One region of the Oerskovia sp. NPDC060338 genome, then DNA from elsewhere that is predicted to be linked to it. Evidence: riboswitches for the same ligand, from Rfam matches in the RefSeq annotation. Region 1 holds a riboswitch; each other region holds the start of a gene.
What was found. A riboswitch is a leader RNA that binds a small molecule or an ion and turns the genes downstream of it on or off. The one in region 1 is predicted to bind S-adenosylmethionine.

Region 1 (10,496 bases):
ACCTTCATGGCAACCCAGGAACTCACCGGCGCCACGTTCGAGCAGACCATCAAGGACAACGACATCGTCCTGGTGGACTTCTGGGCGTCGTGGTGCGGCCCGTGCCGCCAGTTCGCCCCGGTGTTCGAGGCATCCTCGGAGACCCACCCCGACGTCGTGCACGGCAAGATCGACACCGAGGCCGAGCAGGGTCTCGCGGCCGCCGCGAACATCACCTCGATCCCGACGCTCATGGCGTTCCGCGAGGGCGTGCTCGTCTTCTCGCAGCCCGGCGCGCTTCCCGCGCCCGCGCTCGAGCAGGTCGTCGAGGCGGTCAAGGGCCTCGACATGGACGACGTCCGCGCCCAGATCGCGCAGGCGCAGGCCGCCGGGTCGAACGGTCAGGCGGACGCCTGACGCTCCGGCTCACGCAGCTCGACGAAGGACCCCGGCTCCGGCCGGGGTCCTTCGTCGTCCCGGGGGGCGCCGGGTCTCAGGACGTGGGCCCGACGGACGTCGGCCCGACGGGCGTCGGGCTCGGCAGGGCCTGCCGGGCGGCCTCCTGCGCGGCCTCTTGCGCGGCCTCCTGCGCGGCCAGGTCGCGACGGCGCCGGGCCGCGCGGTCACGGACGGTCGCCGACGGCTCGGGGAGCTCGGCGGCGAGACGTTCGAGCCGTGAGAGCCAGCGCTCGCGCCGCGCGGGCGAGACCTGGGCCACGCGCGAGTGGTTGACCCACCGGACCCGTCGGACGCCGAGCTGGCCGAAGACCCCGCGGGCGACGACCCGCTGGACGGGGGCGCCGAACCAGGTGCGGTAGAGCGGCCCGGGCGTCGTCATGGTCGTCACGAGCGTGACCCCCGACAGCCCGAGCAGGCCCCGGAGCGCCCCGACCCGGTTCTCGGTGTACGCGAACCCGGGCACGAGGACCTTGTCGAAGAAGCCCTTGAGGCGCGCGGGCATGACCTCCCACCAGACCGGGTGGACGAGGACGAGGTGGTCGGCCGCGGCCAGCCGCTCCTGGTACCCCGCGGCCTGCGGGTCGACGGTCCGCCCCTCGCGCCATGCGCCGAGGTCGGCCCGTCGGACGACGGGGTCGAAGTCGTCGAGGTCGAGGTCGATCACGTCGACCTCGTGCCCGGCGGTGGTCGCGCCCCGGATCGCGGCGGCGGCGAGCGCGCGGCTGTAGCTGCCCTCGTAGGGGTGGTCGATCACGAGCAGGACGCGCATCGGACTCTCCTTAACGTTGTTCGATCTAACAGCGTTAGAGTTGCTGAACATCGTTAAGGTGTCAAGGTGTGGTGGTCCGGACTCGCCGGACGCGCGAGGAGGGTGGGCCCATGGCCGAGAGGCTGGACCGCGAGCGCGTCGTGCGAGCAGCGCTCGCGCTGCTCGACGAGGTCGGCCTCGACGGGCTGACGCTGCGCCGGCTCGCCCAGGACCTGGGTGTCAAGGCGCCCGCGCTCTACTGGCACTTCGCGGGCAAGCGTGACCTGCTCGACGAGATGGCGGCCACCATGCTGCGCGACCTCGTCGCGGGGGCGGCCTGGGACGAGGCCGTGGCGGCTGGGTCCCCTTGGCAGGACTGCGTGCGCGAGTCCGCGACCAACCTGCGCGAGATGCTGCTCTCGCACCGCGACGGGGCGCGGGTGTTCGGCGGGACCTTCGTCACCGACGAGTCGCTGCGGGGTGCGGTCGAGGTGCCCATGGGCATCCTCACGGCGGCAGGGTTCGGGCCCGACGACGCCGCGCGCGCCTGGGGGACGCTGCTCGCCTTCGTCCTAGGCTTCGTCGCCGAGGAGCAAGCGGTCGACCGTCGTGAGCTCGACCCCTCGCAGGCGGCCGCGTTCGAGGAGAGGTTCGGGTTCGGCGTCGACGTGATCGTGGCGGGGCTCGCGGCGCGGCTCGGCTGAGGGTCGTGCTCGACGCTGCCGCTGCGCCGGCGATGATCCTGCCGCTGCGCTGGCGACCCGCGGTTGCCCGGGGGATCGTGGAGGGGAGCGTGGGCGCGACGGGGCGCCCGCCCGACGATGACGGAGGACGTCATGAGCGGCTCGGTGGCGCGTATCACCCAGATCAGTGCACGGTCCGACGTGAGCTTCGACGACGCGGTCACGACCGGGATCGAGCGGGCGAGTTCGACGCTGCGCAACCTCACGGGTGCGTGGGTCAAGGAGCAGAAGGTCGAGGTCAGGGACGGGAAGATCGTGGCCTGGCAGGTCGCGCTCGAGGTCACGTTCGTCCTCGACTGAGCCCGGTGCTCCACCGGGGGGCCGTTCGCCACGCACGGGCGTGCCGACTTGACCGGCGGGCCGGGGTGGGGCTATTTGACCCTGCGCCAGGGATTCCGTAATCTTGAACGTCGGTGCGCTCGGTGCGCACTGGTCCCGTGTGCCCATGGACAGGTCGCACTCGCACGCCACGGTGTGTTGAGTCCTGCCAAGACGACCAGACATGGCGAGCACGCCAAGACTAGAAGAGATGAGCAACAACGTGGTGTACGCGATCGTCAAGGCCGGTGGCCGCCAGGAGAAGGTGTCCGTCGGCGATATCGTCGTCGTCGACCGTCTGTCGGCTGGTGCCGGACAGTCCGTCGAGCTTCCTGCGATCCTGCTGGTGGACGGGGAGAAGGTGACCCACGACGCTGCGGCGCTCGCGAAGGTCAAGGTCACTGCTGAGGTCGTCCGGGACGAAAAGGGCCCGAAGATCACGATCCTCAAGTACAAGAACAAGACCGGCTACCGCAAGCGCCAGGGTCACCGTCAGCAGCTGACCCGCCTCAAGGTCACCGGCATCAAGTGACTTCCCTCGGTGGCTCGTGAGAGCCGCCGCAGGTGATCCCACCCCCTCTTCTTCCAGCACGAAAGCAGGTTCGACATGGCACACAAGAAGGGCGCGAGCTCCTCGCGCAACGGTCGTGACTCCAACGCCCAGCGCCTCGGCGTGAAGCGCTTCGGTGGCCAGGTCGTCAGCGCCGGCGAGATCATCGTCCGCCAGCGCGGCACCCACTTCCACCCGGGCAACAACGTCGGTCGCGGTGGCGACGACACGCTGTTCGCCCTGACCGCCGGTGCCGTCCAGTTCGGTACGCGCCGTGGTCGCAAGGTCGTCGACATCGTCTCTGCCGAGGCCTGATCCACGACGCAGCACATGCTTGACAGGAGGGGCGCACCGACGCGGTGCGCCCCTCCTGGTGTTCTTCCCCCCGCTCGAGAGGACCCTTTCCATGGCCACGTTCGTCGACCGCGTCGTTCTGCACGCCTCCGGCGGTGACGGCGGAAACGGCTGCGCCTCCATCCGTCGGGAGAAGTTCAAGCCGCTCGCCGGCCCCGACGGCGGCAAGGGTGGGGACGGTGGGAGCGTGCGGATCGTCGTCGACACGCAGACCACGACGCTCCTCGAGTTCCACCACTCTCCCCACCGCCACGCCGCGTCCGGGACCCAGGGCATGGGCGACTACCGCGCGGGCTCCAACGGCGAGGACCTGATCCTGCGCGTGCCCGACGGCACCGTGGTCAAGGACCGTCAGGGGAACGTGCTCGCCGACCTCATCGGCGAGGGGGCCGAGTACGTCGCCGCCGCCGGTGGTCGCGGCGGCCTGGGCAACCACGGCCTCGCGTCCCCGCGCCGCAAGGCCCCGGGCTTCGCACTCCTGGGCGAGCCCGGCGAGGAGGTCGACTTCGTCCTCGAGCTCAAGTCGATCGCGGACGTCGCGCTCGTCGGCTTCCCGAGCGCGGGCAAGTCCTCGCTCGTCGCCGCGATCTCCGCCGCGCGCCCCAAGATCGCCGACTACCCGTTCACGACCCTCGTCCCGAACCTCGGCGTCGTCCAGGCCGGCGAGGTGCGCTTCACGGTCGCCGACGTCCCGGGCCTCATCCCCGGCGCGAGCGAGGGCAAGGGGCTCGGCCTCGAGTTCCTGCGCCACATCGAGCGCACGGCCGTGATCGTGCACGTGCTCGACTGTGCGACGCTCGAGCCCGGTCGCGACCCGATCTCCGACCTCGAGGCCCTCGAGGCCGAGCTGGCCGCCTACTCGGGCGACCTCGACGGTTCGGGCGTCGTGGGCGGGCTCCCGCTCAACGAGCGCCCCCGCCTCGTCGTGCTCAACAAGATCGACGTCCCCGAGGCGCGCGAGCTGGCCGACCTGGTCCGGCCCGACCTCGAGGCCCGCGGCCTGCAGGTCTTCGAGATCTCGGCGGCGAGCCACGAGGGCCTGCGCCAGCTGACCTACGCGCTCGCCGGGCTCGTCGACAAGGCGCGACGCGAGACCCCGGCCCCCGCTCCGGCCCGCACGATCCTGCGCCCCAAGGCCGTCGACGACGCCGGGTTCACGGTCACCCGCAAGAACGCCGGCGACGGCACGTTCTACTTCGAGGTCCGCGGCTCCAAGCCCGAGCGCTGGGTCCGCCAGACCGACTTCGCGAACGAGGAGGCCGTCGGCTACCTCGCCGACCGTCTGGCCCGCCTGGGCGTCGAGGAGAAGCTCTTCAAGGCCGGGGCCGTCGCGGGCGACGAGGTGCGCATCGGGTCCGAGAAGAACGCCGTGGTCTTCGACTGGGAGCCCACGCTCATCACGGGCTCCGAGCACCTCGGCGGCCCCCGTGGCACCGACCTGCGCTTCGACGACCACTCGCGTCCCACGCGCAACGACAAGCGTCGCGAGTACAACGAGCGCATGGACGCCAAGGCAGAGGCCCGCGCCGAGCTCTGGACCGAGCGCGAGTCCGGCCACTGGACGGACCCCGAGAAGGACTGACCGTCCGCTCGGCGTCAGGTCACGACGTCCGCCCGCAGGGCGGGTACGGTCCCTCGGGTCCGTGCCCGCCCTGCGGCGTCCCGGTCGAGCGACGACCACCGCCCTGGCGGGGCGAGCGCGGGAGGGGAGCGACGTCGTCGGGCCCACGTCGTCTCACGGCGGGGTGTCACACGGTGAAATGACGCCCCGTCCCGGCGCCCGGCGCGCGATGATGTCCCGGTGAATGCGCTCTCCGCACGCTCCCAGGTCGCCACGGCCCACCGGGTCGTCGTCAAGATCGGCTCCTCCTCGCTCACCGGACCGGACGGGCACCTCAGCGTCCCGGCCCTGCACGCGCTCGTCGACGTCATCGCCGCGCGGCACGCCGCGGGCGGGCAGGTCGTGCTCGTGACGTCCGGGGCGATCGCGGCGGGGATCGGGCCGCTCGGCCTCAGCGCCCGACCACGCGACCTCGCCACGGCCCAGGCCGCGGCCTCGGTGGGCCAGGGCCTCCTGGTCGCCCGGTACGCCCAGGCGTTCGCCGAGTACGGCATCCGCGTGGGGCAGGTCCTCCTCACGGCCGAGGACACCATCCGCCGCGGGCACTACCGCAACGCGCAGCGCTCGCTCGAGCGTCTCCTGGACCTGGGGGTCGTGCCCGTCGTCAACGAGAACGACGCGGTCGCGACCGACGAGATCCGCTTCGGCGACAACGACCGTCTCGCCGCGCTCGTCTCGCACCTGGTCCGCGCCGACGTCATGGTGCTGCTGACCGACGTCGACGGGCTCTACGACGGCCCGCCCTCGCGCCCCGGTACCCAGCGCATCCGCGAGGTCCGCTCGCCGCTCGACCTCGAGGGCATCGAGGTCACGGGACGCGGCAGCTCGATCGGGACGGGCGGCATGCTCACCAAGCTCGAGTCCGTGCGCATCGCGACCGGCTCGGGGATCCCGGTCGTGCTGACCAAGGCCGCGAACGCCGAGGGTGCGCTCGCCGGGCGCGAGGTCGGGACCTGGTTCGCCGTCACGGGCAAGCGCACCACGCGCCGACGCCTGTGGCTCGCGCACGCCGCGCGCACGCGCGGGCGGCTCGAGCTCGACGAGGGGGCCGTGACCGCGGTCCTGGGCGGGCGGGCCTCGCTCCTCCCGGCGGGCGTCGTCGGGGTCACGGGCGACTTCGACGCGGGCGACCCGGTCGAGCTCGTCGCACCCGACGGGCGAGTGATCGCGCGGGGGCTCGTGGCTTTCGACTCGACCGACATCCCCGACCTCCTCGGGCGCTCGACGCACGAGCTGCGCGACAAGCTCGGCGAGGGCTACGACCGCGAGGTCGTGCACCGCGACGACCTGGTGCTCGTGGGGCGCAGGCGCAAGGCGTCCTGAGGGCAGGCAGCGCCGCAGGGCGCGGGCGCGGCGCCCGGTCCCACGACGGGGCCCGGAGACCTGGAACGGTCTCCGGGCCCCGTTTCTCGTTTGCAATGTCTCATGGAGTGGGACGCCGCTCTCACTCCTTGACTACATGGCGCCGGGAGGCTTTCCTGTGCGGCAGGTGAAGAGCGCCAGCGCCAAGACCCGGCTCGCTGGTCAGCAACCCTTCGATGTGACGGGGTGCTCCGGGCAGGACCTGACCGCGCCGACAGGTCGCGGTAAGCACACGACGTGACGAACGACCCCGTCCACGGGTTCCTGTGGCGTGCCCGGGGACGGGCGGGACCCGCACGTCGTCCGACCGAAGGACGCACCACCGTGAGCCAGAGCACCCCGGCGATCTCCTCGCTGGCCTTCCTCACCCCCGGGAACTTCCCGGACGACGACCCCTACAGCGGCCTCGAGGCGACGCTACGGCTGTTCGAGCGCGCCGAGGCCTGGGGGTTCGACGGAGCGTGGGTCCGCCAGCGGCACCTCGAGCACGGGATCTCGTCGGCGACGGTCTTCCTCGCCGCCGCCTCTCAGCGCACCTCCACGATCGAGCTGGGCACGGGCGTCATCCCGATCGGCTACGAGAGCCCGTTCCGCCTCGGAGAAGACCTCTCGACCGCCGACGTCCTCTCGCAGGGGCGCCTCCAGGTCGGCCTCAGCGCGGGGCGTCCGCCGCACGCCGACCTCATCGGCGACCTGGTCTTCGACGGGGACTGGGAGTCCCACGACTTCTCGCACGCGCGCATCGAGCGGCTCGCGGCGAACCTGTCGGGCGGCTTCATCGGTGACGAGGACACGGTCGTGCACTCACCCGGGAACGTGCAGCGCCCCCGGCTCCAGCCGCACAGCCCTGGGCTCGTCGACCGCCTCTGGTACGGGGCCGGCTCGCGCCGGTCGACCGAGTGGGCATCGCGCAACGGCCTCAACCTGCTGACCGGGAACATCGTGGCGGGCGAGGAGTCCGACGACTTCGTCACGGCCCAGCTCGCGAACCTCGCCGCGTACCGCGCGGGGCTCGGCGGAGGGCGATCGACGAGAGTCGCGCTCGGGCGCGTCGTCGTGCCGACCGACAGCGCCGACGCCTCGTCGCGCCGACGCTACCGAGCCTTCGAGGAGTCGCGGCGGGCCCGGACCCTCGCCCCGCAGGGCGAGCGCCGGACGCTCTTCGCGCCCGATCTCGTCGGCCCGAGCGAGCAGATCCTCGAGCGGCTCGTGGCGGACGCCGTCGTGGGCGAGGTCGACGAGCTGCGTCTCGAGCTGCCCTACGAGTTCAGCGACGAGGAGTACGAGCAGATCCTGCACGACGTCGCGACGCTCGTCGCCCCAGCCCTCGGATGGACGCCGACCACGAGCCGTGACAGCTCGACGGTGGCCACGGGCGCGGCCGCACCGGGGTCGTCGGCCGCTGCGCGCCCGGTCGCCGTCGTCGGCGCCTGACGAAGGAGGAGAACCACCATGGGACGCTATCTCGCGACGCGACTGGCCCAGGCGGTCGGCGTGCTCTGGGCCGCCTACACGGTGTCCTTCATCGTGCTCTACGCCCTGCCCGGCGACCCGGCCCAGCTCATGGCCGGGGCCGACGCCAACGACATCACCCCCGAGCAGCTCGACGCGCTCCGCGCCGAGCACGGCCTGGACCGCCCGCTCGTGGTCCAGTACTTCTCCCAGCTCGCCGGGCTGTTCCGCGGGGACCTCGGCCAGTCGATCAGCACGGGACGGCCCGCCGCGGACCTCATCGTCGAGGCGATCCCGCCGACCGTGCAGATCGCCGCAGCCGGGCTGCTGCTCGCGATCGTGCTCGGTGGGGGGCTGGCGATCGCCGCCACCTACACCCGGTTCCGCGGTCTCGGGCAGCTCCTCCTCGGGCTGCCGCCGCTCGGGGTCGCCATCCCCGCCTTCTGGTTCGGCCTCCTGCTCATCCAGTGGTTCTCCTTCACGCTGCCGATCTTCCCCGCGATGGGGAACAAGGGGTTCGCCTCGATCGTCCTGCCCGCGATCACTCTCGCCGTGCCCACGGGGGCGACGATCGCCCAGCTGTTGTCCAAGAGCCTGGCGACCACGTTGCGCGAGCCCTACATCGACGCGGTCTGGGCCAAGGGGGCCGGGCGCCCGAGGGTCTTCTTCTCGCACGCCCTGCGCAACGCCGCCCTTCCCGCGCTGACGATGACCGGCCTGATCGTCGGCCAGCTGCTCTCCGGGACGGTCGTCACCGAGACCGTGTTCTCCCGACCAGGTCTCGGACGCGTGACCGCCTCCGCGGTGCAGACCCAGGACATCCCGGTCGTGCAGGGGATCGTGATCTTCGCCGCGGTCGTGTTCGTGGTCTCCAACCTGCTCGTCGACCTCGCCTACCCGTTGCTCGATCCCCGCGTGGTGACCGGGCGTCGACGGGGCACGACCACGCCCCGGGGGACGTCCGGGCGAGGCGGCGTCGCCCCGGCGAGCGAGGTCGGACCCGCCCGATCGTCGACCTCCGAGGTCGCCGTCCTTCACGGAGGTGCAGCATGACCGACACAGTCCTCGCCCCGCACGAGAAGACCGTCCTGCCGGACGGAGGGACGCTCGAGGGTGCCGCTACCGTCGGGGGCTCCGGTTCCGGCGCCGGCCCCGGCGGAGCCGAACCGTCACGACGGGGCCGCGGGCTGTCGAGTCTGCTGTCGACCCTCGGGTTCGTGGTCCGACGTCCCGGGCTGCTCGCCGCAGCGGTCTGGATCGTCGTCGTCCTGCTCGCGGCGTTCGCCCCGGCGCTGCTCGCGCACTCCGACCCGCTGACCGGGGTGCCGGCCGACAAGCTCCAGCCGCCCTCCTCGGCGCACTGGTTCGGGACCGACCAGCTCGGCCGCGACCTCTACTCGCGCGTGGTCCACGGCACGGCGCTCACGCTCCAGGCCTCGCTCATCGCCGTCGGGCTCGGCCTCGTGGTCGGATCGACGCTCGGTCTGCTCGCGGGATTCTTCGGGTCCTGGGTCGACGACGCGGTCATGCGGGTCGCCGACGTCCTGCTCGCGATCCCGAGCCTGCTGCTCTCGCTCGCCCTCGTGACGGTCCTCGGCTTCGGCACCGTGAACGTCGCGATCGCGGTCGGGCTGGCCAGTGTCGCGAGCGTCGCACGCATCATGAGGTCCGAGGTCGTGCGCGTGCGCAGCTCGGCGTACGTCGAGGCGGCGCAGGCCTCGGGGAACCGCTGGCACCGGGTGCTGCTGCGGCACGTCCTGCCGAACTCGGCCGGACCCGTCGTGGTCCTCGCGACCCTCGAGCTCGGCACGGCGATCCTCGCCGTCTCGTCGCTCAGCTTCCTGGGGTACGGGGCGCCGCCCCCGGCCCCCGAGTGGGGGCAGCTCGTCTCCACCGGGCGTGACTTCCTGCGCAACGCGTGGTGGCTCACGACCCTCCCCGGGCTCGCGATCGTGCTGACCGTCCTGTCGGCCAACCGCATCTCGCGCGCCCTCGACACGGAAGGACGGCGGAACCGATGAGCACGGACCGGAGCGCACCGTTGCTGCGCATCGACAACCTGGCGGTCGAGTACCGCGCACGCCGCGGGACGGTCGCGGCCGTCCGGGACGTCTCGTTCGACGTGCTCCCCGGAGAGACCGTGGCGGTCGTCGGGGAGTCGGGCTCGGGGAAGTCCACGACCGCGCACGCGATCGTCCAGCTCCTCGCGTCGTCCGCGGCGATCACGCACGGCCGGATCGTCTTCCAGGGGACCGACCTGGCGACGGCCTCGCCCGCGACGCTGCGCGCGTTCCGTGGCCGGCAGATCGGGCTCGTCCCGCAGGACCCCACGGTCTCGCTCGACCCGGTCAAGCGCATCGGCCACCAGGTGGCGGAGGTGCTGCTCGTCCACGGTCTGGCCGACCGCCGGTCCGCCAGGTCGCAGGCGGTCGAGGCACTCAGGGCCGCAGGGCTCGAGGACCCGGAGGTACGAGCACAGCAGTACCCGCACGAGCTCTCCGGTGGCATGCGCCAGCGGGTCCTCATCGCGATCGCGATCATCGCCGAACCCGCGCTGCTGATCGCCGACGAGCCCACGAGCGCTCTCGACGTGACGGTCCAGCGACAGATCCTCGACCACCTCGCGGCACTGACCCGACGGACGGCGACGAGCGTCCTCCTCGTGACTCACGACCTCGGTGTGGCAGCGGACCGGGCTGACCGGATCGTCGTCATGTCGCAGGGGCGGGTCGTCGAGGTCGGCACCCCGCGCGAGGTGCTCGAGCACCCTGAGCACCCCTACACGCGAGCACTCCTGGCCTCGGCCCCGAGCCTCAACGCGCACGGTGAGCTGCGTCGGACGGCGACCCCCTTGCCGCGTTCCGCGCGCGAGCGGACGTTCGGCGGACGTGCCGGCGACCCGTTCGTGCC
Region 2 (10,496 bases), on a different contig from region 1:
CCACGGCGAGGCAGCCCACGCCGATCCCGAGGGGCAGGAGCCAGCGCATGTAGGTGCGCTCCTCGCGCTCCTCGTCGTCGTCGCTCGAGAAGATCGCGAGCGGACCGCGGTCGGAAGCAGGAGGCTGCCCGGCGGAAGCGGCAGGCGTCGCGACGGGGACCGCAGGGCCGCCGGCCTGGGCGGTGCTCGTGGCGGCGCCCCCCGGAGCAGCGGCAGCGCCGACGACCGGCAGGATCATGGTCGAGGAGGGGGCCTCCGCGGGCGCGGGTGCGCTCACGTCACGGCGTGACCGCCTCGTCGGCCCGACCGCGGGGGTCCCGCCCCCCGGGGACGTCGCGGGAAGCGTTCCGGGGTGCATGCCGGCGGGGACGGCGTTCGTGGCCCCGGAGACCGCCGACGCTCCGGGGGCGCCCGCGGTCTGGAAGAGCACAGGGATCCCGCCGCCCGGCGTCTCGCGGGACCAGGCCTCGGCCCCCGAGGCGGGCGGGGCAGGGGGCGGAGGCGGCGTGGGCACGGCTGCGGCAGCGCCGGCCTCCACCCAGAAGACCCAGCCCTGGGGCGCGGCCGGCCAGGCCGGGTCGGGGTGCCAGTCGGACGAAGGGGCGAAACCGGGGGGTACCAACCAGCCGGGCGGCGGGTTGAAATGTACGGCCATGGGAGAGCTCCTTCGACAGTTCCAGCGCGCTCACTATGCTGCAGATCGGCCCGTTGACGCCAATTCCGTGCCCTGTCAGCGGCGCCGGGTACAAAGGAACCGGGTCGAGGAGCGTGCGGCGGCCCCCGATCCGCAGCGAGACGGGCGATCGGCAGCGTGCGTGAGCGATCCCGAGGAGTCGTCGTGTTCCTGATGGACCAGCAGGACCCGTCCGCCGAGGAGCTGCTCGTGTTCTCGGCGAGCGACCTCGTCGCGGCGAGCGAGTGCGAGTACCGCCTGCTGCGCACGCTCGACGAGAAGACGGGGCGTGCGGCCCGTGGCGCGGTCGAGGCGGACGACATGCTCGAACGCACCGCGACCCTGGGCGACGTGCACGAGCAGCAGGTCCTCGCCGGGCTCGTGGACCTCGTGGGTGCGGACGCGGTCCGGGAGATCCCCGTGCCGCGCACCATGCGCCGCGAGGACCTCGTGGCCGCGCACGCCGCGACGCTCGCGGCCCTGCGGGACGGGGTCGAGGTCGTCTACCAGGGCTCGTTCTTCGACGGCCGCTTCCACGGCCGCGCGGACTTCCTGATCCGCACGGACAGCCGGGCGGCTCACGTCTCCCTGCTCCCCGCCGGCCCGACGACGTCGGGCACCCTGAGAGGGCCCGGCGCCCCGGGCGCGGGCGGCCCCGAGTACGCGGTGTACGACGCGAAGCTCGCGCGGCGCGCCAAGGTCCCCGCGCTGCTCCAGCTCGCGGCCTACGCCGACCAGCTCCTGGCCGCAGGCGTCGAGACGTCGCCCGTGCTGCACCTGATCCTGGGGACGCGAGCCGTGACCGACCACCGGCTCGCGGACGTCCTGCCCGTGTTCCGCGAGCGTCGTGCCGAGCTGCTGCACCTGCTGGACACGCACCGCGCGGCCGGGGAGCCGGTCCGCTGGGACGCCCCCGGGCTGCGGCAGTGCGGCACCTGCGGGTACTGCTCCCAGCAGGTCGAGGAGCACGACGACCTGCTCCGCGTCGCGGGCTTGCGCAGCACCCAGCGCGTGCGGCTCCGAGCGGGCGGCATCACGACCATGACCCAGCTCGCGTCGGCCACGGCCCCGCCCCGCGGCCTCGCGGCACGCACGTTCGAGGCGCTGAGGGTCCAGGCCAGGCTCCAGGCCGGTCTGGTCGACGTGCCGCCCGACGGGGGAGCCGTGCCGGGCCTGGGGCCCGGCCCCAGCGGGTCGGTCACGTGGAGCACGCAGGTGGTGCCGGGGGAGGGGGACCCGGAACCTGCCCGGACGGAGCAGCACACGCTCTCCTACGTGGTCGTCGACCCCGCGCCGCTGCGCGACCTGCCCCCGCCGGACCCGGGCGACGTGTTCTTCGACTTCGAGGGGGACCCGCTGTGGTCCGTCACGGACTCGGCGACCGGCGACGTCACGTGGAACATCGACTACCTGTTCGGGCTCGTCGAGCGACCCGGCACGCCCGGGGAGAAGCCGCCCTTCCACGCGTTCTGGGCCCACGACCTCGAGCAGGAGAAGCAGGCGCTCGTCGACTTCGTCGACTACCTGGCCAAGCGACGCGCCCAGCACCCCGGGCTGCACGTCTACCACTACGCGTCCTACGAGAAGACCCACCTGCTGTCGATCGCGGCCCGCCACGGCGTCTACGAGCAGGAGGTCGACGACCTCCTGCGCCAGGGCGTGCTCGTCGACCTCTACTCGACCGTGCGCCACTCGCTCAAGGTCTCGGCGCCGTCGTACTCGATCAAGAAGCTCGAACCGCTCTACATGGGCGACCAGCTCCGCGGCGGCGACGTGACCGACGCCGCCGCGTCGGTCGTGGCGTACGCGACCTGGTGCGCCGCGCGCGACGCGGGCGACGAGGACGAGGCCGCCCGGCTGCTGCGCGGCATCGCGGACTACAACGAGTACGACTGCCTCTCGACCCTGCGGCTGCACGAGTTCCTGCTGGGCCTCGCCGGACGCTCGGCCCCCGCGACGAGCGACGTCCGCACGCCGTCCCCGGTCGGCGACGGGTGGGAGGACGACCTGCCGCCCGTCCTCGAGCTCAGCGACGCCGAGGTGGCCCGCCGGGCCAAGCGTGCGGAGGCCGAGCAGGTCGAGCTCGACGTGCGGGCGCTCGCGGGCGGCGTGGACGGTCGGTCGGGGGACGGGCGGACCGACGACGAGGAGGCCGTCGCGCTCCTGGGCGCCGGGGTCGGGTACTACTGGCGCGAGGCCAAGCCGTTCTGGCAGGAGTACTTCTCGCGGCTCAAGGACCCGGTCGACGAGTGGCAGACCCCCCGGTCGTACTTCCTCGTGGAGCGGGCCGAGGTGATCGAGGACTGGGCCCGGGCGACGCCGCGCAGCAACCCGTCGCGCCGCCTGCGGCTCTACGGTGAGCTGCCCGACGGCACCGAGCTCAAGGCGGGCTACGAGGGCGCGACCGCACTCTTCGAGGGACCGGCTCCCGACGGGATCGAGCCCGCGCGCGGCGCGGTGCGCTGGTCGACGGGGAGCGTGCGCGTGCACGGTGTCGAGCGCGGGAGGCTCGCGAGCGGCCGGGAGGTCGACGTCCTCGACGTGCGGATGCCCGTCCCCAAGGGAGCCGCCACGCACGACGCGCTGCCCATGGCGCTGACGGTCGGGCAGGTGCTGCCTACGCCCCAGCAGGAAGCCTCGATCCGGGCGCTCGCGACGCTCGTCCAGGCGCAGAACCCCGACGGGCCAAAGGCTCCCCTCGGGCTGCCGGACCACCCCGCGCTCGACCTGCTGCGCCGGCGTCCGCCGCGCACGGTGTCCGGCGGCCCGCTGCCCACCCTGGGTGACGGCCCCGAGCGGTACATCGACGCCGTCACGGACGCCGTCCGCGACCTCGACGGGTCCTACCTGGGCGTCCAGGGGCCTCCGGGCACCGGCAAGACGCACCTCGCCTCGAAGGTGATCGGTCGCCTCGCCGCCGAGGGCTGGCGAGTGGGTGTCGTGGCACAGTCGCACGACGTCGTCGAGAACGTCCTCGCGGGCGTCATCACGAAGGGCGGCGTCGCTGCGGACCGCGTGGGCAAGAAGGCCTCGGGTCCCAAGGGGCGGGACGTGTCGAGGGTCGGGCGAGACGCGGGGTCGGGCCTGCCCGACGACGTCGCGGCCGCCGAGCTCCCCGAGGGCTCGCGGCTGGTCCCCTGGCGGCTCGTGGACTCCGCCCAGACCTCTTCGTTCGTCGGCGAAGGGCCCTGCGTGATCGGCGGGACAGCCTGGGACTTCGCGCACGTCGAGCGTTTCGGTGACGGCGAGCTCGACCTGCTCGTGATCGACGAGGCCGGGCAGTTCTCGCTCGCGAACACCGTCGCGGTCTCGCGGGCCGCGCAGCGGCTCCTGCTCCTGGGAGACCCGCAGCAGCTCCCGCAGGTCTCGCAGGGGCAGCACCCCGAGCCGGTCGACCAGTCGGCCCTCGGCTGGCTGACCCGCGCGGGTGGCGGGCACGACGTGCTGCCCCCGGAGTTCGGCTACTTCCTCGCACGGTCGTGGCGCATGCACCCTGCGCTGTGCGACGCGGTGTCCGAGCTCGCGTACGAGGGCCTGCTGCACGCCGAGGCGGCCGCGAGCGAACGGCTGCTCGTGGGGGTCGAGCCCGGTGTGCACGTGGTCGAGGTCGAGCACGCCGGGAACGCGGTGTCCTCGGTCGAGGAGGCCCAGGAGATCGTGCGGCAGGTCCGGGCCCTGATCGGGACCGCCTGGTACCCGGGCGGGCGGGGTGGGGCCGCGCCCGCCGGTGGCGTCCCTGGCGAAGGAGCGTCCGGCGCCGGTGCCCCAGGTGGGGGCCCTGCCGGCTCGCGCCCCCTCGACCAGCACGACTTCGTGGTCGTGGCCCCCTACAACGCACAGGTCTGGACCGTGCGGCACGCGCTCCAGGCCGCGGGGCTGGGGGACGTGCGTGTGGGGACGGTCGACAAGTTCCAGGGCAAGGAGGCGCCCGTCGCGATCGTCTCGATGACCGCCTCGGCGCGCGAGGACGTGCCGCGCGGCATGGAGTTCCTGCTCTCGCGGAACCGGGTCAACGTCGCGGTCTCGCGGGGCCAGTGGTGCGCCGTCGTGGTCCGCTCGCCCCGGCTCACGGACTACCTGCCGCAGCATCCTGAGGAGCTCGCCGAGCTGGGTGCGTTCATCGGGCTGTGCCAGTCGGGGCGCCCGGCCTGAACCCGGCGCGCAGTCGAGTGCATGATCCGGCAGCGACACCCCTGGCGAGTCGCTGCCGAATCACGCACCCAAGGTCTGGACAGGGCCTCAGAAGTCCCCGAACCCGCCGAAGTCCCCACCACCGAAGTCGCCGAACCCACCGAAGTCTCCGCCGAGGTCCCCTCCGGCCTCGGTGAGCTCGCCACCCGTGTCGCCCGCTCCCGGGTCGGCCTCGGTCGCGCCGGGATCGCCCTCGCCTCCCGCCCCACCGTCGCCCGCGAGGTTCGCGGTCGGGTCGCCGAACATCGGGCCGAACATCATGTTGGCGACCGCCGAGCCGATCACGACGCCCGCGATGGTGCCGAGCATGCTCGAGCCGATCATCGACCCCATGCCGGGCCCGCCTTGCCTGCCACCGAACGACCGTTCGAGCGTGCCGGGGTTGCGCATCTCGGCGCGGGTCGCCATGCGGGCGAGCGACTGCGGGTCGTCGGAGGTCGCCCGCTCGGAGGGCGGCAGGTTCTCGCCGAGGTCGGTGAGCACGCGTCGCCGCTGCTCGGGCGTGAGCCGCTCGAACGCCTCGGTGTGCGCCTGCTCGACGGCCTCGGGAGGAGCCGTGCGCAGCAGGTAGCGGTAGCGGTCGATCGCGACGTCGTCCTCGCTGCGCCCCGGACCCGTCGGAGCGGGGGGCGGGGTGCCGTACACGGGGGACTCGTGGCCGTCGTAGGTCGCGTGGCGGCGCGGCGTCCCCTGGTCCTGCGGGGTGCGGCCGAGGAGCCGGTCGAGGAATCCCATGAGCGTGTCCTTCTGGTCGAACCGTCGAGGGCGGGTGCCCTCACCGGTTCAACGTGGTTCGCCGCCCCTCCGTTCCGTCGAGTGCACGATGGGGCAGCGAGTCGCTCCGCGGGTAGCGGTCGGACCGGGCAGTCAGCGGGGGGCGGGCTCCGGCACACAGCCGACCCCGCCCAGGAGCCGGACGTTGAGCGACCGTCCGGCGAGCTCGAGCGCGTGGTACTGCTCGTGCACGCGCACGGTCAGCCCGTCGGCCAGGTCGAGGCCCGTGTGGTGCCACACGCGGCACGCTCCCTCACCCGTCGCGTACTCGACGACGACCTCGACGCCACCGTCGACGGGGCGCACCGCGCGGACCGTGCCGTCGCGCCAGCCCCAGGGCCGGTTGCCCAGCATGCGTGCGTGGACGGGGTGCAGGAGGTGCCCGGTGTCGTACCGGTCGCACACGGTCGGTGCGGGACAGGGGGCGGTCGTCGCCCGGCGTTCCATGACGTGCTGAGCCATGGTGCTCCTTCTCTCCGTGCCCGACGGCGGAGCTCACCCCGCGCGTCGACGCTCACCCGGGCGGGCCCAGGGTGAGGGGCACGAGGAGGAGCGCCGTGTCGCCGGGCTTCTCGCTCTTCCCCCACGGTCGTGGGGGCGGGTCTTCCTCCGGGAGCACCGTGCGCGTCGCGCGGTTGCCGGACCAGCACGCCGGAGGGCGGTTCGCTGGTCCTCTGGACCGTTCTCAGTTCTACCACGGCGGCAGAGACCAGGCACGGAGGTGCCTGGTCCTGGACGCACGAGTGCCCCCGACCGGCGAACCGGTCGGGGGCACTCGTTCAATGATCAGCTACGCCCGGAGGCGAGTGAGATCAGAGCGGGCGGATGTTCTCCGCCTGCGGGCCCTTGGGGCCCTGCGTCACGTCGAACTCGACGCGCTGGTTCTCCTCGAGCGAGCGGAAGCCCTGCGTCTGGATGGCGGAGTAGTGCGCGAACACGTCGGCGCTGCCGTCCTCAGGTGCGATGAAGCCGTAGCCCTTCTCGCCGTTGAACCACTTCACGGTTCCCAATGCCATGGGGATCTCCTTCTAGAGTTTCAAACAGCTCCATGATCTGGAGCCGAACATCACGGTGTTCGTCGTCAACTCTTGGGTAACAAGGTTCGCGGTGGCATGGGGCCGTTGCGCAAGGACAAGCGAGGCACTGCAATCTCACCGGTAACGGTACAGGGGTTACTCCGACTGTGCTACCCCTGTTGCTAACGATTGAAGTACTTGTGTCCACCAACCAGGTCATGACCGAGCAAATCGGGCACGGTCACGAGCGTGTAACCAGCGGCCCGCAGACTGTCCACGATGCCCGGCACGGCCGACACGGTCGAGGCGTGGATGTCGTGCATCAGCAGGATCGCCCCAGGTCGGGCACCTGCGAGAGCCCGCTCGGAGGTCATGGCCGAGTCCTTGTTCTTCCAGTCCTCGGTGTCGACGTCCCACAGGATCGCCGGCTCGTTGCGCTGGGAGAGGACACTCGTCACAGTATCGCTCGTCGCGCCGTAGGGAGGGCGCACGAGGGTCGGTCGGACGCCCGACGCGGCCTCGACCGCGTCCGCGGTCGACTGCAGCTCCTGCGAGATCTGGTCGGTACCGAGCTTCGACAGGTCGGGGTGCGACCACGTGTGGTTCCCGACGGCGTGGCCCTCGGCGACCTCGCGGCGTACCCGGTCCGGGTTCGCCTGGACCGACCGACCGACGAGGAAGAACGTGGCCCTGGCCTGCTTCTCGGCCAGGGTGTCGAGGAGCTGCGACGTGTACCTGCCGGGGCCGTCGTCGAACGTCAGGGCGATGCACCGCAGCACCGAGCAGTCCGGTGCGTCGGGCGACGCGGGGGGTTGAGCGGCCACTGGCGGCTCCTCGGCAGGGGGTGGGGCGATCCCGATGAACGCTGCACCGCTCGCCGCGACCTCGGCAAGCTGCTTGCCGACGGCCGACAGGACGCTCCGCGTCGCGTCCGGCTCGAGGCGCACGGCCAGCTCCCCGTCGGCCCGGGCCGAGACCAGGCCGGGCGAGAAGACCAGGGTCGCTGCGCCGTCGGGCCCGAGACGGACGTCCCGGAACGTGTCCTCCGACGACGGCACGGGCTCGCCGAACCCCAGCCCCTCGGCCGCGAGCGCCGCTCCCGCCCACTCCGCGGCCTGCTTGCGGCCGTCCGCGGTGAGCAGGTCCGACGACCACGTCGTGGTCGCGCGCGGGAGGTCGGTGTAGAACGTCTGGCTGCCCACCTCCCCGTTCGCCCCGCCCGTGAAGGCGTAGGTCGAGGCGTGCACGCCCAGCACGTCGCCCTGCGCGAGCACCAGGTCCCACCCGACGTTGAGCTCGTTGCCCACCGCGCCGGGGTCGATCGCCGACTCGTAGGCCTGCGTCGTCCCGTCGACGAAGCGGCCGAACGCCCGCGCGAGCGAGCGCTCGCCCGGGATCGCGACGGTCGAGACCGAGCGGGCGTCGCCCGTGTCCGCGGTCGACTCCTGGTGGATCTCGAGGTTCTCGACCGAGGTCGGGTCGAGGACCGCCGGCGGGTCCACGCGCTCGGCGGGGACCGGGGTCGCGGTCGGTGACGGGGTCGGCGAGGGCTGTGCCGACGGCTGTGCGGACGCGCGCGTCAGGTAGAACGTGACGCCCGCGGCGGCGACCAGCAGGGAGACGACGACGGCGACGACCCAGACGGCCCGGCTCCGCGGGTGCGCGGGGGAGGGACCGCCCGACGGCAGGCCGCGGGACGGGGAGGCGTGCGGGGACATCAGGCCACCGTGCCACGCCCGAACGGTGCGCGTCGCGCCCGGACGGGCCGATGAGGCGAGCGCCACAGCGTCCGCCTCGACCCCTCGCACGGCCGCCCCAGGTGCTCCACGACCTTCACGCGCCGGGCACCCGGGCCGCGGGGCGTCCGAGACCCGGGGTGCGGCTCCGACCGCTGCGCGCGACGGGTGGTGCCCACCGGCGGGCGCGGGGTAGAACTGGACGATGGTCTCTCCTTCCCAGGTCCCCGGCGTCGTGCTGAACAACGGGGTCACCGTCCCGCAGGTCGGTCTCGGTGTCTTCAAGGTGCCCGACGACGCGACCCAGCAGAACGTCGAGCAGGCGCTCGAGGCGGGCTACCGGCACATCGACACCGCGGCGGGCTACTACAACGAGGCCGGGGTCGGTGCGGCGCTGCGCGCGAGCGGGCTGCACCGCGACGAGATCTTCGTGACGACCAAGCTGCGCAACGGTGACCAGGGGTTCGAGTCGGCGCTGCAGGCGTTCGAGGACTCGCGCGAGGCCCTCGACGTCGAGGTCGTCGACCTGTACCTCATCCACTGGCCCGTCCCCAGCAGGGACCTCTACGTCGAGACCTGGCGGGCGTTCGAGAAGCTCTACGCCGACGGCGCGGCGCGCGCGATCGGCGTGTCCAACTTCCTGCCCGACCACCTCGCGCGGCTCCTCGCCGAGACCGACGTGGTGCCCGCCGTCAACCAGGTCGAGGTCCACCCCACCTACCAGCAGCGGGCCACGCAGGCCGCGACGCTCGCCGCGGGCATCGCGGTGGAGGCCTACTCGCCGCTCGGGCGAGGCGCGGACCTGGACCACCCCGCCGTGGCGGCGGTCGCGGCCGCGCACGGCGTCACTCCTGCGCAGGCGATCCTGCGCTGGCACGTCCAGGGCGGACGGATCGTCATCCCCAAGTCCGTGAACCCCGAGCGGATCGCCGCGAACATCGACGTGTTCGGGTTCGAGCTCTCGGCCGACGAGGTAGCGGCGATCGACGCGCTCGACTCGGACGCCCGCCTGGGCTCCGACCCCGCGACGGCCGCGTTCTCGCAGTACCCGGCCTGAGCGCAGGTCGCAGACCTCTCACCTGCGCCTCTGCCGAATCGAGACGTCCCCGTGACGGTGCCGTAACGCGGGACGGAGTCTCGCGTAACTGTTCCCGCATACGTTCCAGACACTCAGGTCGTCAGGACCCGAGCCCGGAACGTCGGGCGCGTTGTCCGGTTCGCCGTGTGTGACTCTCTGGTTGCAATTGTGCAACTGGGGTTTCGCGCTCGTCCGACCTGTGCCATCGTCAGCACGATATTCAGTGCTGAATATTCAGGTGATCCACCGCGGGTGCGAGGACTCTGAGCACCCGGGTGCGATCTGGCGCACGGAGGTTCGGAATGCAACGCACAGCACGTCGAACGACGGGTGGGCTGGCCCTCGCGCTGGCTGCCACCCTCGCCATCACCGCATGCGGTACTCAGTCTCAGGGGGACAACACAGGATCGACAGAGTCGTCGAGCGAGACCGGCACGGCCGACCTCGCGATCGTGCCATCCGTCCAGATCGACATCGACGGCAACGAGGTCCCGGTCGAGACCTCTGGCGATCCCGCCGACCCGGCCGGTGACGGTACGGCCGAGTGCGCCGAGGGAACCTCGATCGCCATGGCCGGCGCCCTGACCGGCCCCAACGCCGCGCTCGGGCAGAACATCCTCTACGGCGCCAAGGTCGCCGTGGACGCGTTCAACGCCGCGAACGCCGGCTGCCAGGTCACCATCAAGGAGTTCGACACCGAGGGCGACCCGCAGAAGGCCACCCAGGTGGCTCCGCAGATCGTGGGCGACGCGAGCGTCATCGCCCTCCTCGGCCCGGCGTTCTCGGGCGAGACCTCCGCGACGGGCGACGTCTTCAGCCAGGCGGGCCTGCCGTCGCTGTCGGCGTCGGCGACGAACCCCGACATCACCAAGAACGGCTGGAAGACGTTCTTCCGCGGCCTGGCGAACGACGCGGTCCAGGGACCCGCGGTCGCCAAGTACATGGTGGACACGCTCGGTTACGAGAAGGTCTGCGTGGTCCAGGACAACTCGGACTACGGCGTGGGCCTCGCCAAGGAGATCACCGCG
Region 3 (10,496 bases), on a different contig from region 1:
GGCCGGCGGGCGGGGGCGCGCCGACGGGTCAGCGGCCAGCGTAGACCCGGCCAGGACCGCCGCGGGAGCCGGCGCCGAGGCGAGCGCACAGCGACCGCGGCCCGACGACGGCGCGCGCGTGACGTCGTCGGGTCGCCCGCCCGCGAGCGCGGCCCGCGAGCCCACCTCAGGCCCCGCCGGAGACGACGAGAGCGGCGCGCCCCGCGCGTGCTCGAGGCACGCGGGGACGCACCGCTCCTGGTCGTGCAGGGCAGCGCCCGGGCCGCTCAGCGGCCCGTCAGGACGAGCGTCAGATGACGCCCTGGGCGATCATCGCGTCGGCCACCTTGGTGAAGCCCGCGATGTTCGCACCGAGCACGTAGTTGCCCGGCTCGCCGTACTCGTCGGCCGTCTCCTCGCAGCGCGAGTGGATGCCCTCCATGATGTGCGCGAGGCGCTCCTCGGTGTACTCGAACGTCCACGCGTCGCGCGAGGCGTTCTGCTGCATCTCGAGGGCCGAGGTCGCGACGCCGCCGGCGTTCGCGGCCTTGCCGGGCGCGAAGAGCACGCCGGCCTCCTGGAGCAGCGCGACGGCACCCGGCGTGGTGGGCATGTTGGCGCCCTCCGCGACCGCGAGGACACCGTTGGCGACGAGCTGCTTGGCGTCCTGCTCGGTCAGCTCGTTCTGCGTGGCGCAGGGCAGGGCGACGGTCGCGGGGACGTCCCAGATGCTGCCGCCCGTGACGAGGCGCGCACCGGGGCGGCGCTCGACGTAGTCGGCCACGCGTCCGCGCTCGACCTCCTTGATCTGGCGGAGCAGCTCGACGTCCACGCCGGCCTCGTCGACCACGTAGCCCGACGAGTCGGAGAACGACACGACGTTCGCCCCGAGCTGCTGGGCCTTCTGGATCGCGTAGGTCGCGACGTTCCCGGAGCCCGAGACGACGACGCGCTGGCCGTCGAAGCTCTGGCCCTTGGTGCGGAGCATGTGGTCGGCGAAGAAGACCGTGCCGTAGCCCGTGGCCTCGGTCCGCACGAGCGACCCGCCCCAGCTGATGCCCTTGCCCGTGAGGACACCGGACTCGTAGCGGTTCGTGATGCGCTTGTACTGGCCGAACAGGTAGCCGATCTCGCGGCCACCCACGCCGATGTCGCCGGCCGGGACGTCCGTGTACTCGCCGATGTGGCGGTAGAGCTCGGTCATGAACGACTGGCAGAAGCGCATGACCTCGCCGTCGGACTTGCCGCGCGGGTCGAAGTCCGAGCCGCCCTTGCCGCCGCCGATGGGCATGCCGGTGAGCGAGTTCTTGAAGATCTGCTCGAACCCGAGGAACTTGACGATCCCCAGGTAGACCGACGGGTGGAACCGCAGGCCGCCCTTGTACGGGCCGAGCGCCGAGTTGAACTCGACGCGGAAACCACGGTTGATCTGCACGCGGTTCTTGTCGTCGACCCACGGCACGCGGAAGATGATCTGTCGCTCGGGCTCGCAGATGCGTTCGAGCACGGCGGCGTCGACGTACTGGGGGTTCTTCTGGAGCACCGGCCCGAGCGAGTCGAAGACCTCACGCACCGCCTGGTGGAACTCGGCCTCACCAGGGTTACGGGCGAGGACCTCGTCGTAGACGGAGTGCAGACGACTATCCATGAAGTGCTCCTCGGCAGGGCTGGTTCTTAACTGCACCAGGTTACGTACGTGTAAACAGCGCCGTACTCCCGTCCCACTCTGGGAGACGGCAGGCTCACGACCTGGGACATCACGGTTGCCCGGGGCCGCCGCCGGGAGCCCCGGCGCGGCCGTGCCACGCAGGCGACCCGGGCTCGCCCCGCACGCAGCGCGCGAGCCCCGCCACGAAACAACCGTCCACGCCGTGAGAAATCTCGACCGGATCGGTACAGATTGGCGCCGGTCGGGCTATACCCCTACCCAACGGTCACGAGCACCAGCGCCAAGCCCCGGCTCGCTGGTCAGCAACCCCTCCCACGACGGGGTGCTCCGGGAGATGACCTGGCCGCGCCGACACCGGCGCGGCAAGCGTGCAGCACGACGACAGCGAGGACACCATGACGCAGCACCAGACACCGCCCAGCGACTCGGCCGGCACCGGCAGCGGCCTCGGCACCCGGCCCGGACCCGACGACGGCGCATCCCACCCGCCCCGACCCGCCGTGGTCACCCTGGTCGGCAACCCCCGCCCCGGGTCACGGACCCTGTCCGCGGCGCAGGCCGTCGCGACCCGGGTCACCGACCACCTGGGCCTCGCGGCCACCCCGCCCCCCGCCACGATCGACCTCGCCGAGATCGCGGCCGAGGTCCTGGCCCCCGTGCACCCCCGGGCCGACGCCGCGCGCGAGGTCGTCGCGGGCGCGACCGTCCTGGTCGTCGCGACCCCCGTCTACAAGGGCTCGTACACCGGCCTGCTCAAGGCGTTCCTCGACCTCTACGGCCCGGACGGCCTGGCCGGGGTCGTCGCGGTCCCGGTCGTCGTGTCGGGCAACCCGGCGCACGCCCTCGCGGGCGAGGTGCACCTGCGCCCGCTCCTCGTCGAGCTGGGCGCGACCGTCCCCGCGCGGACGCTCACGCTCCTGGACTCCCAGCTCGGCGAGGCCGAGCTCGCGAGCACCGTCGACGCCTGGCTCGACCGCGCGGGGGGCCCGCTGCTCCGGGCGGCGAGCGCCGCCGTCGGGAAGGACGCCACCACCCACCAGACCGCCCCCGAGCTCGCCGAGGTGACCCGATGACCGCCGAACCCACCACCCGCTCCGACGTCGCCGGCCTCGCCGGGCTCGAGGCCCTGCTCCACGAGCAGGACGAGCCCCAGCTCAGCCCCGACGCCTACAAGGCCGTCTTCCGGCAGCACCCCGCGGGCGTCGCGGTCGTCGCGCTGCACCACGAGGGGCGCCCCGTGGGCTTCACGGCGACCTCGGTCATCTCGGTCTCGGCCGCGCCGCCGCTGCTCGCGTTCTCGCTCGCGTCGACCTCGTCGTCGTGGCCCGCGATCTCGGCCGCCCGCACGGTCACGGTCAACTTCCTCAGCGCCGACCAGGACGACGTGTCGGCACGCTTCGCGACGAGCGGGATCGACCGGTTCGCGGCCGGCGGATGGTCCCCCCTCGACTCGGGCGAGCCCGTGATCGACGGCGCGCTGTCCTGGGTGCGCGGGCGCATCATCCAGCGCACGCCCGTGGGCGACAGCTACCTGGTCTCGCTGCGCGCGCTCGCGTCGGGGACGCGCAGCGACGCGACGCCGCTGGTCTACCACGACCGGTCCTACCACCGGATCGGGGACCACTCGGCCCTCTGAGGCCGCGACCTGGGTGAGGGGCCCGACGACGGCGCGTACCGCCGTCGGGCCCCTCACCCGTGCCGGGGGCCGGCTACCAGGTCCAGCCGCGCGCGCTGAGCTCGAGCTCCTCGCGCAGCCGCTCGTCCTCGTCGCTGCGCAGGCCCGCGGCGAGCGGGTCGGCGTCGACCTCGAGACCGCTGAGCCGGCACGCCTCGCGCAGCAGCGCGTCGTACGCGCCCTGCGCGGCGAGGTAGTGGTGGGCCCGGGCGTAGACGCCCGGGTCGTCCTGGACGTCGCGCAGCTCGTGCGCGAGCTGGCCCAGGCGGATCTGGAGCCCCAGCGCCACGAGGGGGTCAGGTGCCCGACGGCGCCGCTCGCGCCACGTGAGCCGGTGCGGTCGGAGGGGTGGAAGAGCGTCTACCGGAGGCCGGTCGTGGCGCACCGTGAACCACGCGATGACGGCGACCACTGCCGCGCCCACCACGCCGGAGATCACGAGAAGCCACATCGTCGGAGCCTTCTTCCGGTGCCCGTACGTGCCCGCAGGACTCTTCCAGCCTAGGACCTGCGGGCACGCTCCGCCAGGGTTCGAGGCCCGTCGTCGGGCCGGTCGGACAGCCCTGACGCGAGGTGGGAGAGGCGACCGCGCGGACGCCCGTCGGCGAGCGTCTCTCCCGCCCCGGCGGGGCCCCCTGACGTGGTCGGCCGCGACCTACGACGCCGTGAACCCCTTGGCCCGGCGCGCGTCGGCCGGCCCCCACAGGTCGGTCTTGACCTCGGCCCGGACGAGCGGCACGACCTCCTCCGCGAACCGGCGCAGCACGTCGTCCTGCCGGGCCGGCTCCAGGAGGTGGTTGATCGAGACCGACTGCAGGTCGTGCCCGTAGCTCTGGTGGTAGTCGAGGATCTTCTCGGCGACCCGTTCGGGCGAGCCCACGAGGTCCGGGCCGCGCTCGACGGCCTCCTCGATGGTCCGGAAGCTCGTGACCTTGCCGACCGCGGCCGGGTCGTACTTCCGCAGGTCCGCGCGCGCGACCGCGCCCTCGTAGATGGGGCGGAACTCCTCGATCGCCTGCTCGGTGGTGTCCGCGAGGAACAGCCCGCCCGAGCCGGACCCGACGAACCCGTACGCCGGGTCGTGCCCCGCCGCCGCGTACTGCTCGCGGTAGTGGTCGATCAGCACCTTGTAGCTCTCGCGCGGCTGGAACGCGTTGGCGCTCACGATCGGGTCGCCCCACCGCGCGGCGAGCTCGACCGCGAACTGCGACGTCGCCGAGCCGTGCCAGATCCGGAACGCGCCGTCGTACGGGCGCGGCAGGGTCGTGGCGCCCTGCAGGTCGGGGCGGTGACGGCCCTCCCAGTCGACCTCCTCACCGCTCAGGAGCAGGCGGAGCAGCTCGTAGTTCTCCTCGAGGTACTCGTACTGCTTGGCGAGGTCGAGGCCCAGCAACGGGTACTGGAGCGCCTCGTTGCCCTTGCCGATCACCATCTCGAACCGGCCCCGGCTGAGCTGGTCGATCGTCGCGTAGTCCTCGGCGACCCGGATGGGGTCCAGCAGGGACAGCACCGTGACGCCCGTGCTCAGCAGGATGCGCGAGGTGCGGGCGGCGATCGCACCGAGGATCACGGTGGGCGACGACGACAGCACGTCGCCCGCGTGCCGCTCGCCGACCGCGAACGCGTCGAGGCCGAGCTCCTCGGCCAGGACCGCGGTCTCGACGACACGCTCGAGGCGGTCGGCCGCGGGGACGGCCTCGCCCGTGACGGGGTGGGGCGGGTTGAAGACGATGTCGAGGACCTGGAAACGCACGGATGCTCCTTGGTGTGGGGGTGGGGGTGGGGGTGGGGGGTGCCGAGACAGAGGGCGGGCGTCGAGGGAGAGGGCTCGGGCCCTCTCCCTCGACGCGAGCCCTCTACCTCGCGGGAAAGGAGGCTCAGGCCGCCTGCCCCGACGCGGCCCCGGCGTCGCGCTTGGCGACCTCCTCGCGCACGATCGGGATGACGTAGCGGCCGAAGTCGGTCGCGTCGTCGAGCAGGTCGTAGCCGCGCGCCGAGATGATGCGGACCCCCAGGTCGTAGTACGCGAGCAGCGCCTGCGCGACGGTCTCGGGCGTCCCGACGAGCGCGTTCGAGTTCCCCGCTCCCCCCGTGGCCTTGGCCGTCGCGGTCCACAGGGCCGAGTCGAAGCGGTCGCCCTGGGCCGCGATCTCCAGGAGGCGCTGCGAGCCGGCGTTCTCGGGCTTGTCGATCGGATGACGCCGGCTCAGCACGCCGCCCGCCGCAGCCTTGCGGGCCTCGATCCGGTCGAGGATGCCGTGCGCCTTCTCCCAGGCCAGCTCCTCGGTGGCCCCGATGATCGGCCGGAACGCCGCGTGGATGCGCGGCGGCGTGGTGCGACCGGCCGCGGCCGCCTCGGTGCGGACGCGCAGGATCTGCTCGGCCGTCCGGTCGAGCGGCTCGCCCCACACCGCGTAGATGTCGGCCTCGGCCGCGCCGACCTTGAACGCCGCGTCCGAGGACCCGCCGAACGAGATGGTGGGCGTACGCCCCTCGAAGGGCTTGGTGTCGAGCACGAAGTCGTCGAGGTCGTAGAAGCTCCCGTGGTGGTCGAACGGCTCGGCGCTCGACCAGGCCTTCTTCACGATCTGGATGTACTCCTGGGTGCGGGCGTAGCGCTCGTCCTTGGTCAGGGTGTCGCCCTCGCGTCGCTGCTCGTGGTCGTTGCCGCCGGTGATGAAGTGGACGGACAGCCGCCCCTCGGAGAGCTGGTCGAGCGTCGCGAAGGACTTGGCCGCGAACGTCGGGTAGGAGACGTTGGGGCGGTGCGCCAGCAGGAGCTCGATCGAGTCGAGGCGGGCCGCGGTCCATGCCGCGAGCGCCGACGGCTCGGGTCCGCTCGACCCGTAGGCGAACAGGACACGGGTCCAGCCGTTGTCCTCGTGCGCGCGCACGATGCGCTCGAGGTACTGCTTGTCGAACGGCGCGGTCGTGCGGTCGGTGGTCTCGGAGGCGTCGCTCGTGGTGGCGATGCCGAGGAACTCGACGGGCATGGTCTTCTCCGGTTCAGGTGTGGTGGGGTCTTCGGCGGGTGCGGGTGGTGGTGCTCGTGCTGGCGGCGGTCGGCCGAGGTAGAACGTGCTGCGCGAGGTAGTGCTCGACGCGTTCTACCTCGCGCAGCGCGTACTACCTCGGCGGGACGGGGGACGGATGCGGGGCGGGGCCCACGACATCCGCGAGGTCCAGCCCGTACGCGTGCAGCCGCCCACCGCCCTCTCCCTCGATCACGCGGGTCTCGCGCTCGGGCAGCCGCCGGAACCCGAGCGCCTCGTAGAGCCGGTGCGCACGGACCATCTGGGGCCCCGAGTTCATGACGACCCGCTGCACCCCCTGGACGCGGGCCACGTCGAGGACGTGGCGGGTGAGCGTCGTCCCGATCCCCCGCCCCCGGGCCGCGGGCGCGACGCCGAGGAGCCGGAAGTCCAGCTCTCCGTCGAGCGCGAGGGGAGAGATGTGCCGGCCGGGCACGGGCGTCGCGACGGTGCCGAGCAGAGCACCGGTCTCGTCGTCGACCGCGACCCACACGTCGTGCTCGGCCGCGCGGCCCGCGACGTCGCGCAGCACGTCGCGGTACGACTCCGAGATCGTGTACTCGAACCCGTACGCCGCCTCGAGCAGGTCGGCGACGGCCTCGTGCTCGGCGGGAACCACGCGCCGGACGGTCACCCCGGCGGCGTCGGTCGCGGCCCGGCCGACCTCCGAGGATGAGGACGCGTCCAGGTCGGCAGGGACGCCGGTCGCCGCCCCCACACGGCCCTCTCGGCGAGCCGACTCGACGAGGCGAGCGACGCCGTCGGCCACCTCACGCACGCGCCTGGCCCGGCGCGAGGACTCGCGAGGGTCGGCCACGCCGTCGGGCGGGCTCCCGACGCCCGCGCGCGACGTGGTGGGCGCGCTCATGCGCGCTGCCGGACGGGCTCGTGCGGGCCCGACGACGCCGGCTCGCCCGCCGCGTCCTGCGCACCCGCGCCCGGCTCGGCCGGGAGGCCCGCGTCGCGCCAGGCGGGGAAGCCGCCCTCGACGTGCGAGACGTTCGTGTAGCCGCGAGCGGCGAGGGCCTCGGCGACGGGGCCCGAACCGCGCTCGGAGCCGCAGACCACGACGATCGGGGTGTCGAGCGAGACCGCGGGCGCCGCGACCGAGCCGAAGATCGCGTCGAGGTCCTCGCGGTCCGTGACCGTGGCACCCGGGATGGCGCCCGCGCTCGCACGGCCTCCCGGGCTGCGGACGTCGACGAGGAAGGCTCCGGCCGCGACGCGGTCGCCCGCGTCGGTGGCCGGGGTGAGGAGGGGCTGGTGCTGGGTCATGTCGTCTCCTGGTCGGGTGGCGCCGGTGGCGCGGTGGGTGGTGCGGGTGGTGCTGCTGCCGAGGTAGAGGGCAGGCGTCGAGGTAGAGGTCCGGGGCCCGCTGTCTCGACGGGTGCCCTCTACCTCGCGAGGGCTGGTTCGCGGTCGGCCGCTACGGCGGGCACGGCCGGGTCCGCCGCGAGGCCCCAGTGCTGCGCGAGCAGCTCGAACGAGCGCGCACGGTCGGCGGGGTCGTGCGCGACGGTCGTCACGACGATCTCGTCGGCCGCGGTCACGCGCGCGAGCGTCTCGAGGCGCTCGACGACGGTCTCGGGCGAACCCACGAACCGCGTGTCGACGCGGTCCTGGACGGCCGCACGGTCGGCGTCGGACAGGTCCTCCCACGTGGGGGTCGTGCCGGGCGCGGGGTAGGCGATCGCGCCGTCGGCCCCGCGGCGGATCGACAGGACCCAGGCGGTGAACGGGTCGGCGATCCGGTGGGCCTCGGCGTCGGTGCCCGCGACCAGGACGTCGGCCGAGACCACGACGTACGGACGGTCGAGCACCCCCGGGCGGAACGCGGCCCGGTAGGCGGCGATCGTGTCGAGCGTCGCGGAGGGGCCCACGTGGTAGTTCGCCGCGAGCGGCAGTCCCAGCTCTCCCGCGACGCGGGCGCTGACCCCGCCGCTCGACGCGAGCACGAACAGGTCGAACGCCGCGCCCTCGACGGGCGGGCTCGTGTACGCGGTGCCTGCGCTGTTGGTGAAGGTCCCCGCGCGCAGGCCCAGGACCAGCTCGAGCTCGTCACGGAACTCGGCGGGGGTCCGGCTCGCGCCGACGACCTCCTTCTGCGCGAGCAGCCGCTGGCGCAGCGCGGTGTCGGTGAAGGCGACGCCGGGCGCGGCGGGGATCAGGAGGCCGTCGACCACGCGCGTCCCGGCGGGCTGCGCGGGGCCCGCCGCGGTGGGCTCGGGCTCGCCCGCCGTTCTCGCTTGCGTGCCCGACGACGGAGCCTCGCCCCCCGCGCTCGCCCCGCCCTGCGCGGGGGGCGGGGTGAACGCCCGGCCCAGCCCCAGGTCGACCCGGCCCGGGTGCAGGGCCGCGATGGTCCCGAACTGCTCGGCCGCGAGGAGCGGGCTCGTGGTGCTCAGCAGCACGGCTCCCGACCCGACGCGGATGCGCGACGTGCGCTCCGCGACGAGGGCAGCGAGCACCGCGGGGGACGCCGAGGCGACCCCCGGGGACAGGTGGTGCTCGGCGAACCAGATGCGGCGGTAGCCCAGCTCGTCGGCACGGACCGCGGTGGCGAGCGTGTCGCGCAGCGCCTGGGCTCCGGTCGAGCCCTCGCTCACGACCGCGAGGTCGAGGACGGACAGCGGGACGCGGGGCTGGTGGGTGGCCGGGAGGTCGGAGGTGGTCATCGGTAGGTCCTCTGTGTGTCGGTGGGGGCGCTGGGTGCAGAGCGGCCGTCGTCGATCGCCGGATCTGGCGACCGCTGCTCCGCACCCGGCGGAAGGTGGTCAGCGGGACGGCAGGCCGCGAGCCGCGAGCGCCGTGTGCAGGTGGGCGTGCCCGCGCTGGGGCCCGGGGACTGCGAGCCGGTCGACCACGCGCCGACGCCAGCTCTCGGCGAGCCCCTCCTCGCGGTAGAAGGGCGCGATGAGGTCCTCGTACGCGTCGACGTACGGACCCTGGACGGCCAGGTCGTAGGTCTCGTGGTGCAGCACCGCGGCCTGGGGAAGGCGCGGCTTGACCCGTTCGCCGCCCGCGGGGTCGGGGTGCCCCACGACCAGGCCGACGACCGCGACCGTGCCCTCGGGCAGGCCCAGCTCGGCCGCGACCTGCTCGGGGTGGTGCCGCAGCGCACCGATGTACACGGTCCCGAGCCCCAGCGACTCGGCGGCCACGACGGCGTTCTGGGCGGCGAGGGCCGCGTCGACGAACGCCACGACCGTCGAGTCGAGGTAGTCGGTCCCCTCGAGCGAGGTGCCGTGCGCGTCGCCGATCGCGCGGGCGCGGGCCAGGTCCGCGACCCACACGAGCAGGAGCGGCGCCTGCCGGACGTGCTCCTGGCCGCCGGCGAGCGCCGCGAGCCGGTCCTTGCGGGCCGGGTCGGTCACCGCCACGACGCTCCAGAACTGCATGTTGGACGACGTCGGGGCCGACTGTGCGGCGGCGACCAGGGTCGGCAGGACCACCTCGTCGAGCGGGTCCGTGAGATAGGCGCGCACCGTGCGGTGCCGCAGGATCCCGTCGATCGCGTCCGTGAGCGGAGCGAGGGGAACGGACTGGTCGGGGCCGTAGCGCTCGGCCAGGGGCGAGGCCGTCGCGGGGACGGTCTCGGAGGACGCGGTCACCGAGGGTGCGGCCTCAGGGAGGGCGGCGAGGTCGGTCGTGGTCGACATGAGGGCCTTTCGGTCGTGAGAGCGTGGGACGCGGCGCGGGGCAGAGAGGCGACCGGCAGCGTCAGCCGGCAGGCACCTGCGCGAAGCGGGCCAGGGAGAACAGCCGGTCCGCGGCGACCGGCCGGGCGGTCGGTTCCTCGCGGGCCAGCTCCGCCAGGACCCGGCCGATCGACGGCGCGAACTTGAAGCCGTGGCCCGAGAACCCGGCGGCGATCACGACACGGCCCACGCGGTCGAGCACGAAGTCGTGGTCCGGTGTCGTGGTGTACGTGCAGGAGATCGGCACGAGCCGGTCGGCGTCGGCCCCCGGGACCCACGCCCTGACGTAGTCCTGGAGCTGTGCGAGCTGCCCGGGCTCGGGACGGTAGGTCCGCCGGTCGGGATCGGTGCGCGGCCCGACCCCGTGGAAGCCGACCTTGATCCCCTCTCCCGGGGTCGCGAGCCCGTAGACCCCGCTGGGCCACGGGTGCGGCTCGGCAGGG

Region 2: another riboswitch for S-adenosylmethionine. It lies ahead of ACFWGN_RS03580 (hypothetical protein); the one in region 1 lies ahead of ACFWGN_RS18265 (LLM class flavin-dependent oxidoreductase).
Region 3: another riboswitch for S-adenosylmethionine. It lies ahead of ACFWGN_RS15770 (NADPH-dependent FMN reductase); the one in region 1 lies ahead of ACFWGN_RS18265 (LLM class flavin-dependent oxidoreductase).

What each region holds. Positions count from the first base shown of each region.
Region 1 is NZ_JBHXCQ010000015.1:72,823-83,318, forward strand. Features, by position in the region: gene trxA (thioredoxin) at 7-396, shown strand; gene ACFWGN_RS18230 (NAD(P)H-dependent oxidoreductase) at 473-1,207, opposite strand; gene ACFWGN_RS18235 (TetR/AcrR family transcriptional regulator C-terminal domain-containing protein) at 1,318-1,890, shown strand; gene ACFWGN_RS18240 (dodecin family protein) at 2,023-2,229, shown strand; gene rplU (50S ribosomal protein L21) at 2,471-2,779, shown strand; gene rpmA (50S ribosomal protein L27) at 2,855-3,112, shown strand; gene obgE (GTPase ObgE) at 3,204-4,733, shown strand; gene proB (glutamate 5-kinase) at 4,953-6,095, shown strand; SAM riboswitch class IV at 6,261-6,371, shown strand; gene ACFWGN_RS18265 (LLM class flavin-dependent oxidoreductase) at 6,459-7,568, shown strand; gene ACFWGN_RS18270 (ABC transporter permease) at 7,587-8,639, shown strand; gene ACFWGN_RS18275 (ABC transporter permease) at 8,636-9,607, shown strand; gene ACFWGN_RS18280 (dipeptide ABC transporter ATP-binding protein) at 9,604-10,496, shown strand, end outside.
Region 2 is NZ_JBHXCQ010000002.1:334,394-344,889, forward strand. Features, by position in the region: gene ACFWGN_RS03565 (excalibur calcium-binding domain-containing protein) at 1-655, opposite strand, end outside; gene ACFWGN_RS03570 (TM0106 family RecB-like putative nuclease) at 848-4,825, shown strand; gene ACFWGN_RS03575 (hypothetical protein) at 4,913-5,599, opposite strand; gene ACFWGN_RS03580 (hypothetical protein) at 5,732-6,100, opposite strand; SAM riboswitch class IV at 6,208-6,319, opposite strand; gene ACFWGN_RS03585 (cold-shock protein) at 6,451-6,654, opposite strand; gene ACFWGN_RS03590 (polysaccharide deacetylase family protein) at 6,837-8,372, opposite strand; gene ACFWGN_RS03595 (aldo/keto reductase) at 8,596-9,447, shown strand; gene ACFWGN_RS03600 (branched-chain amino acid ABC transporter substrate-binding protein) at 9,921-10,496, shown strand, end outside.
Region 3 is NZ_JBHXCQ010000012.1:134,474-144,969, reverse strand. Features, by position in the region: gene gdhA (NADP-specific glutamate dehydrogenase) at 290-1,627, opposite strand; SAM riboswitch class IV at 1,912-2,023, shown strand; gene ACFWGN_RS15770 (NADPH-dependent FMN reductase) at 2,044-2,721, shown strand; gene ACFWGN_RS15765 (flavin reductase family protein) at 2,718-3,284, shown strand; gene ACFWGN_RS15760 (hypothetical protein) at 3,358-3,774, opposite strand; gene ACFWGN_RS15755 (LLM class flavin-dependent oxidoreductase) at 3,979-5,076, opposite strand; gene ACFWGN_RS15750 (LLM class flavin-dependent oxidoreductase) at 5,201-6,316, opposite strand; gene ACFWGN_RS15745 (GNAT family N-acetyltransferase) at 6,450-7,223, opposite strand; gene ACFWGN_RS15740 (rhodanese-like domain-containing protein) at 7,220-7,630, opposite strand; gene ACFWGN_RS15735 (LLM class flavin-dependent oxidoreductase) at 7,750-9,030, opposite strand; gene ACFWGN_RS15730 (NADPH-dependent oxidoreductase) at 9,130-10,014, opposite strand; gene ACFWGN_RS15725 (FAD-dependent oxidoreductase) at 10,076-10,496, opposite strand, start outside.